DNA from 2 places in the Methyloprofundus sedimenti genome. Region 2 is predicted to be linked to the other one. Evidence: predicted binding sites of a transcription regulator. Region 2 holds the regulator's gene; the other holds the start of a gene.
What was found. The regulator HrcA, encoded in region 2, represses chaperone genes, less so after heat shock. The targets are predictions, from matches to a motif close to TNTTAGCACTCNNNNNNNNNGAGTGCTAANA.
Positions count from the first base shown of each region.

Region 1: groES (co-chaperone GroES) is a predicted target of HrcA. The motif match lies at 1,365-1,395, and genes of this name have one in related genera.

Region 1 is NZ_LPUF01000005.1:23,732-27,808, forward strand. Features, by position in the region: gene pqqA (pyrroloquinoline quinone precursor peptide PqqA) at 1-9, opposite strand, end outside; gene AU255_RS18795 (hypothetical protein) at 275-484, shown strand; gene AU255_RS18800 (HesA/MoeB/ThiF family protein) at 545-1,294, opposite strand; gene groES (co-chaperone GroES) at 1,438-1,725, shown strand; gene groL (chaperonin GroEL) at 1,784-3,433, shown strand; gene AU255_RS18815 (Mov34/MPN/PAD-1 family protein) at 3,646-4,065, opposite strand; gene prmC (peptide chain release factor N(5)-glutamine methyltransferase) at 4,073-4,077, opposite strand, start outside.
Region 2 is NZ_LPUF01000001.1:1,634,146-1,638,222, forward strand. Features, by position in the region: gene hrcA (heat-inducible transcriptional repressor HrcA) at 533-1,573, shown strand; gene grpE (nucleotide exchange factor GrpE) at 1,647-2,249, shown strand; gene dnaK (molecular chaperone DnaK) at 2,343-4,077, shown strand, end outside.

The sequences.
Region 1 (4,077 bases), on a different contig from region 2:
CCATTTCATAAAATATCCTCCGAAGTTATATTTAATTCTTTTTTATGCTAGCTTGATCAAGAAAGCTAGGTCGAAGTATACGATGATCTGTTTTTTTACGCAACTTAATTAAAACAGTTATCAAGAGCATAGATATAAGATTATAGCCTGTAAACTTTGTGGGGTTATCGTTAAGTGCTTTGATGATTTAGCTGATTAATACTTGTGTATAGATAAATAGAGCGTTATATTAAGGACTTGATTAAAATAATAAAAAGAGATAAGGGGAGTAGTTATGGTCGGAGAAATCTTTGAGCTGGTTTTCTTTATGTGGGTTATTGCAATCTTTGCATTTGCTCCATTAGGTTATTTTATTTACATGTATACCATGAAAAGCGGCGAACCATTTGGCGATATTGAACCTCACGGTGATAGTGAGTCCAAAGTTCTTGATTTGGCTGAAACGCTAATTCATAAAATAAAAGGCTTAATAGCTAAAAAGTAAACGTATACATGCAAGGGAGGCAAAGTGCCTGCCTTGCAAATAACTAAAAATAAAAATGCTCTAGTTAGATTGATCTTTGCATGTGGGGCATTGATTATTTTTACGCAACTTCATTTCATTCCATTGCATCGATAAACCATCCAGTAACAACAATCTGCCCTTTAGAGATTCACCAATATTCATTATTAATTTCATAGCCTCCATCGCTTGTATACTGCCGATAATCCCTGTTATCGGAGAAATAACGCCATTTGTCGCACAATTCTGTAACTCTTCACCACTTTCTGCATATAAACAATTATAGCAAGGGCTGTCATCGCCTGCTGCGAAAACGCTTACCTGTCCTTCGAAACGAATCGCTGCACCTGAGACAAGTGGCGTTTTATGTTTTACACACGCACGATTAATTGCGAACCGAGTGCTGAAATTATCAGAGCAATCCAGCACTACGTCTGCTTTAGATACTTCCTTTGCTAATTGAATTCCTAGTAAACGTTGCTTAACAGCAATAACCTTCGTATCGGGATTAATTTTATTTAATGTTTGCCGGGTTGAAATGACTTTATCCGTCCCAATATCCGATGTGTAATGAGTGATCTGTCTTTGTAAATTGGATAAATCTACTTGATCATCATCATAGATGGTGAGTGTGCCAACGCCTGCTGCAGCAAGGTAAAGTGATGCAGGAGAGCCGAGACCGCCTGCTCCAATGATCAGTACCTGAGCATTAAGTAATTTTTCTTGTCCCTCTATATCTATTTGAGGAAGCATGATTTGGCGGCTATAGCGTAACAGTTGTTGGTCGTTCATATTGCTGTGATCTTAAATGAGTAGACTGCAGATGATGCCACAAACTTGACAGACTGCAAAAGCTGTTTATTATTAGCACTCGAACTTAGTGAGTGCTAATAATTTTTTTATTTTGATATTTTTTATTATTTTCAGGAGATGTTATGAATATACGTCCTTTACACGACCGTGTGATTGTTAAACGTGTTGCAGAAGAAACAACAACAGCAGGTGGAATTGTTTTACCTGGATCAGCAGCTGAAAAACCTAGCGAAGGTGAAGTATTAGCCGTCGGTACTGGTAAAGTATTAGATAACGGTCAAGTGCATGAGTTGCACGTTAAAGTCGGTGATAGAGTGCTATTCGGTAAGTACTCGGGTAGCGAAGTTAAAATCGATGGTGAAGAACTGATCGTTATGCGTGAAGACGATATTATGGGTGTTTTAGGTTAAGCCTGAATAATCTATAAAATTCATACTAACATTTAACAAATAATTAGGTAATAAAGACATGGCAGCAAAAGAAGTAAAATTCGGTGATGACGCACGTTCGTTAATGGCCAATGGTGTTAACATTTTAGCAAACGCAGTAAAAGCAACCTTAGGTCCTAAAGGTCGTAATGCAGTTTTAGATAAAAGCTTTGGCGCACCAACAATCACTAAAGACGGTGTATCTGTCGCGAAAGAAATCGAATTAGAAAATAAATTCGAAAACATGGGTGCGCAAATGGTTAAAGAAGTTGCTTCACAGACTTCTGATGTAGCGGGTGACGGAACAACAACTGCGACTGTATTAGCGCAGGCGATTGTAAATGAAGGTTTAAAATCAGTGGCTGCAGGCATGAATCCAATGGATTTAAAGCGCGGTATTGATTTGGCAGTTACTAAAGCTGTTGAAGCTATTATTGCTTCAGCAACACCTTGTATTGATAACAAGGCGATTGCTCAGGTAGGTACAATTTCTGCAAACTCTGATGAGTCTGTAGGGCAGATCATTGCTGAAGCGATGGAAAAAGTAGGCAAAGAAGGCGTTATTACGGTTGAAGAAGGTACTGGCTTGAACAACGAATTAGATGTTGTTGAAGGTATGCAATTTGATCGTGGCTACTTATCTCCTTACTTTATCAATAACCAGGAAAGCATGAGTATCGAACTAGATGATCCATTCATCTTGTTGTACGATAAAAAAATCTCTAATATCCGCGACTTGCTACCTACATTAGAAGGCGTTGCGAAAGCGGGTCGCCCTTTAGTTATCGTAGCTGAAGATGTTGATGGCGAAGCATTGGCAACATTAGTTGTTAATAACCTGCGTGGTATCGTTAAAGTTGCGGCAGTTAAAGCACCAGGTTTTGGTGATCGTCGTAAAGCGATGTTAGAAGATATTGCGATATTAACCAATGCAACCGTCATTTCTGAAGAAATTGGATTATCTTTAGAGAAAGTTGAAATGGATCAATTAGGAACTGCCAAGAAAATTCAGATCACTAAAGACAATACTGTAATTGTTGATGGCGCAGGTTCTGAAGAAAACATTAAAGGCCGTGTTGCACAAATTCGTGCTCAAGCTGACGAAGCGACTTCTGATTACGACAAAGAAAAATTACAAGAACGTCTTGCTAAATTAGCAGGTGGTGTTGCGGTTATCAAAGTTGGTGCAGCCACTGAAGTTGAAATGAAAGAGAAAAAAGCACGCGTAGAAGATGCTTTGCATTCAACTCGCGCTGCAGTAGAAGAGGGTGTTGTTGCGGGTGGTGGTACTGCACTTGTACGTGCTATATCAGCACTTGATGGCCTTGAAGGTATTAATCATGATCAAAAAGTCGGTGTTGATATTTTACGTCGTGCTATGTCTATGCCGTTACGTCAAATTGTAACTAATGCAGGCGATGAAGCGTCTGTTGTATACAACGAAGTAGCTAACGGTACAGGTAATTTTGGTTACAACGCTGCGACGGGTGTCTACGGCGATATGTTAGAAATGGGTATCCTGGATCCGGCCAAAGTAACACGTACTGCATTACAAAATGCAGCTTCTGTTGCGGGCTTAATGATTACTACAGAAGTGATGGTTGCTGATGAGCCATCTGATGATAAAGGTCATGCAATGCCTGATATGGGGGGCATGGGCGGCATGGGTGGAATGGGCGGTATGATGTAAGCTTACACGCTTATTTGTCCCTTTTGCTTTATTAAAAAGCCCCTCTATCGAAAGGTAGAGGGGCTTTTTAATGTCTTGAATTAAGTTGTGGCATTACATTCTGTCAGATAGGAATAAGAGTTAAATTTATGGGCTGTCAATAGCCGCGTGATTTTACGCGCTTTTCTGTACAACGAGATACTCGGTTTATGCCTTACGCCGACTGCGAAGGGTTATGTTAAACGTAACGGTATCTCAACAGGCTGTGTTCCATGCATTTGATAAGCACGTAATTCCAGGACGCCCTTGGTCTTTAGTGAGATGATAATGGTCAGTGCCTCGGGATAAGTACTTAGTTCTATATCAGTGTCAGATGGTATGGCCGGGGCTGTAGGGTGAGAATGATAGATAGCAAATAGCTGCTCATGATTATCACGCATTTGTGCCATTGCTTGAATTTGTTGCTGTGCGTCAAGGTTAAAAAAACGTTCCGGCTGGTCTGCCGTATTTTTAATAGGGTAAACGCGGTAAGGCGTATTATTTTGACTACTGATCAGTCCGCAGACTTCCTGCTTAGATGTTTGCTGGGCATGGTGTAACAGGTTTTGTACAATCTTTCTCGGAATTGCAATTTCTTGGGCTTTTTTTGACATGATATTGTTACT
Region 2 (4,077 bases):
CCGGTAAGCTACCCAACAGGGAATAGCGGTTACTGGGAGCCAATACGAAATCAGAAGTAAACGCCAGCCAAAACGATCACTTAAACGCAAGTGAAACTTTATAAAGCGGGGGTAACAAAGAGATAATGCATCCGCGACCTCCGAAACTCCTATTCTCATCATAATTTGTTATTGTATTGAAGGCAGGTAGACTGAGAAAAAGGGGATTATCTTAGACAATGAATAGTTGCTGCAGCTGTTGCGAAAAATAGCTATGCGCTTATGGTCTTTAAAATCAAAGCAGTGATCAACAGTTGACAGTAAACAGGCATTGATTCTGACGATGCTGCAAAATTATTGAAATTTCACCAGGATGTCGATGTTCACATTTTAGTCGATATATTTCAGCAAAAAGCAGGTTGTTCACTAATTCTTGATGCCTCTTATTCCGGGTATACGACTTAACAACATTGCTTCTTCGGCAATAAACTGTTATTTTTCTATTCTGTCACTCGCACGACTACAGTGCTAGTAATTACTATTTGAGGCAGATGTGGCATTTACTCCTGAACTAAACGAACGCTCGCAACAATTATTAAAAACTCTGGTAGAGCGCTATATCCATGATGGTCAACCTGTCGGTTCGCGTGCTTTAGCAAAAGATTCTGATTTAAAACTAAGTCCTGCCACCATCCGCAATGTGATGGCTGACCTTGAGGATCTGGGTTTGATTCATTCGCCGCATACTTCGGCTGGACGAGTGCCAACGGTGAGTGGCTATCGTTTTTTTGTGGATACTTTATTATCCGTTAAACCCTTGCAAGACCAAGAGCTTGATTTACTGCATGATGGTTTCAGCAACCAGGAAAATGAAGATGTGGTCGGCATGGCATCTAAATTATTATCCGAAACATCGCATATGGCCGGCGTGGTCACATTACCGCGTAAAGACCTGGTCTGTTTGCGGCATATAGAATTTTTACCTTTATCCAACACGCGCGTGCTTGTTATTTTTGTGACTAACGAGCATGAAGTGCATAACCGGATAATTCATACCTCAAAAAAGTTTTCTGTTACAGAATTGCAGCAAGCTGCAAATTACCTTATTTCTTTATATACGGGGCGCAGTCTTGCCGCAGTTCGTGAAGCTGTAGTTAAAGAGTTACAGCAAGATCAGAAACGCGTCAATCAAAGTATGCTGGATGCCATTAATATGGCGCAGCTGGCTTTCAGCAATGATGAGAAGAAAGAGGATTATATTCTATCCGGAGAAACCAATTTGATGGGTTTTTCTGAGTTGTCAGATATGGATCGCTTAAAAGGATTGTTTGATGCTTTTAGCCAGAAGCGTGGCATTATTCATTTACTAGATAAATGTCTGGAAGCCGATGGTGTACAAATCTATATAGGCGAAGAGTCAGGTTATCAGGCTTTTGATCGCTGTAGTCTGGTTACATCTTCCTATTCAATCAATAATGAAGTCGTTGGCGTGTTAGGTGTCATAGGGCCAACGCGGATGGCTTATGAGAAAATTATTCCTTATGTCGATGTCACGGCAAAATTATTGGGTGCTGCCTTGAAAACCAAGTCTTGAATAGTGAGTAAGTATCCCCATGATAAAAGAATCTTTTTACAATGAGTTAATAATATTTTCTGGAGTACGATAAATGAGTAAAGATCAACCATCCCCGGAGTCTCAAGCAGCTAGCGATTTGATTGAAGGCCTTGCTGAACTTGATAATGAGGAAACTGCAGAGGCAGTTGAAGTACCAGAGTCCGAAGATGCAGAACTTTCTGTAGAAGAGTTAAAAAAACAATTGGCAAAAGCTGAAAAAAAAGCCGCTGATAACTGGGATAAAGTCTTGCGAGTTCAGGCGGAAATGGAGAACCTGAAAAGACGCACACAAAAAGACCTGGATAGCGCACATAAATATGGCCTGGAAAAATTTGCCAAGGAATTGCTCAGTGTGATTGATTCACTGGAATTAGGTATACAAGCTGCGACTAGTGATGTGCCTGAAGTTGTCAAATTAAGAGAAGGCAGTGAATTAACCGTTAAACAGTTTGAAGCAGTATTTGCTAAATTTAATATTGAAGCAATTGACCCTATCGGCCAGCCGTTTAACCCGGAATTCCATCAGGCAATGACTATGGTGCCAACGGCGGATGCAGAGCCAAATACTGTCATTAATGTATTTCAAAAAGGTTACGTTTTGAATGGCCGCTTAATACGCCCTGCAATGGTAGTGGTTGCCCAGGCTATCGCATAAAATAATTCATTTTGAAAAGTAGGCTTGAAATAAAAATTAACAACCACATATCAGATTTAACTTTTAAATATATAAACCTTTTTGGAGCATTCAATGGCTAAAATGATTGGAATTGATTTAGGAACGACTAACTCTTGTGTTGCCGTTCTGGAAAATGGTAAAGCGCGTGTTATCGAAAACAGCGAAGGCGCACGTACTACACCTTCTATTATTGCATTTACTAAAGATGACGAAGTCCTGGTAGGTCAATCGGCTAAACGTCAGGCTGTAACTAACCCTGAAAATACTTTATTTGCGATTAAGCGTCTTATCGGGCGTCGCTTTAAAGATGATGTGGTACAAAAAGACATCAAAATGGTGCCTTATAAAATCATTGAAGCAGAAAATGGTGATGCCTGGGTGGAATGTCATGGTAAAAAAATGGCTGCACCTGAAGTTTCATCTCGTGTATTGATGAAATTAAAAAAAGATGCGGAAGCATTTTTAGGTGAAACAGTTACAGAAGCGGTTATTACAGTTCCTGCCTACTTTAATGATTCACAGCGTCAGGCAACTAAAGATGCCGGTCGTGTTGCTGGACTTGATGTTAAACGTATTATCAATGAGCCAACTGCGGCGGCTTTGGCATTTGGTATGGACCAGGTGCCAGGTGATTCTACAATTGCAGTGTATGACTTAGGTGGAGGTACTTTTGATATTTCCATTATTGAAATTGCAGAAGTGGAAGGTGAGCACCAGTTCGAAGTACTAGCCACTAACGGTGATACTTTCCTCGGTGGTGAAGATTTCGATTTACGTATTATTGATTATCTGGCTGCAGAATTTAAAAAAGATAATGGCATTGATCTACACAATGATCCATTAGCGTTACAGCGCTTAAAAGAGGCAGCAGAAAAAGCGAAAATTGAACTTTCTTCAGCAGAACAAACTGATGTCAATTTACCTTATGTGACTGCTGATGCCACAGGACCTAAGCATTTAAATGTTAAATTAACACGTGCTAAATTAGAATCTTTAGTGAGTGATTTGATCGATCGCACTAAAGGTCCTTGTGAAATGGCATTAAAAGATGCAGGCTTATCAGCTAAACAGATTAATCACGTTATTCTGGTCGGTGGTCAATCACGTATGCCGAAAGTGCAGGCTATGGTACAAAGCATCTTCGGCAAAGAGCCGCGTAAAGATGTTAATCCTGATGAAGCGGTTGCCTTAGGTGCAGCGATTCAGGCAGGTGTATTAGGTGGTGATGTTAAAGACGTTTTATTATTAGATGTTACGCCTCTGTCTCTGGGTATTGAGACTATGGGCGGTGTAATGACTAAGCTTATCGAAAAAAATACGACGATTCCAACTAACGCATCACAGGTATTTTCAACAGCTGATGATAATCAAACAGCGGTTACGGTACATGTATTACAAGGTGAGCGTGAAGTAGCATCGGGCAATAAATCATTGGGACGTTTTGATCTGGCTGATATTCCACCTGCACGTCGTGGCATACCGCAGATTGAAGTAACATTTGATATTGATGCCAATGGTATCTTGAATGTTTCTGCAAAAGATAAAGCAACGGGCAAAGAACAGTCGATTATCATTAAAGCGTCGAGTGGTTTATCGGATGATGAAGTTGAACGCATGATTAAAGATGCCGAAGCTCATGCAGAAGAAGATAAAAAAGTTACTGCATTGGTTTCTGCACGTAACACTGCGGAAAGCATGATTAATGCGACTGAAAAATCGATTGAAGAGCTCGGTGAGCAAGTCACTGCTGAAGAGAAAACTGCGATTGAAGCTGCCATTACGGAACTTAAAGAAGCGATCAAAGGCA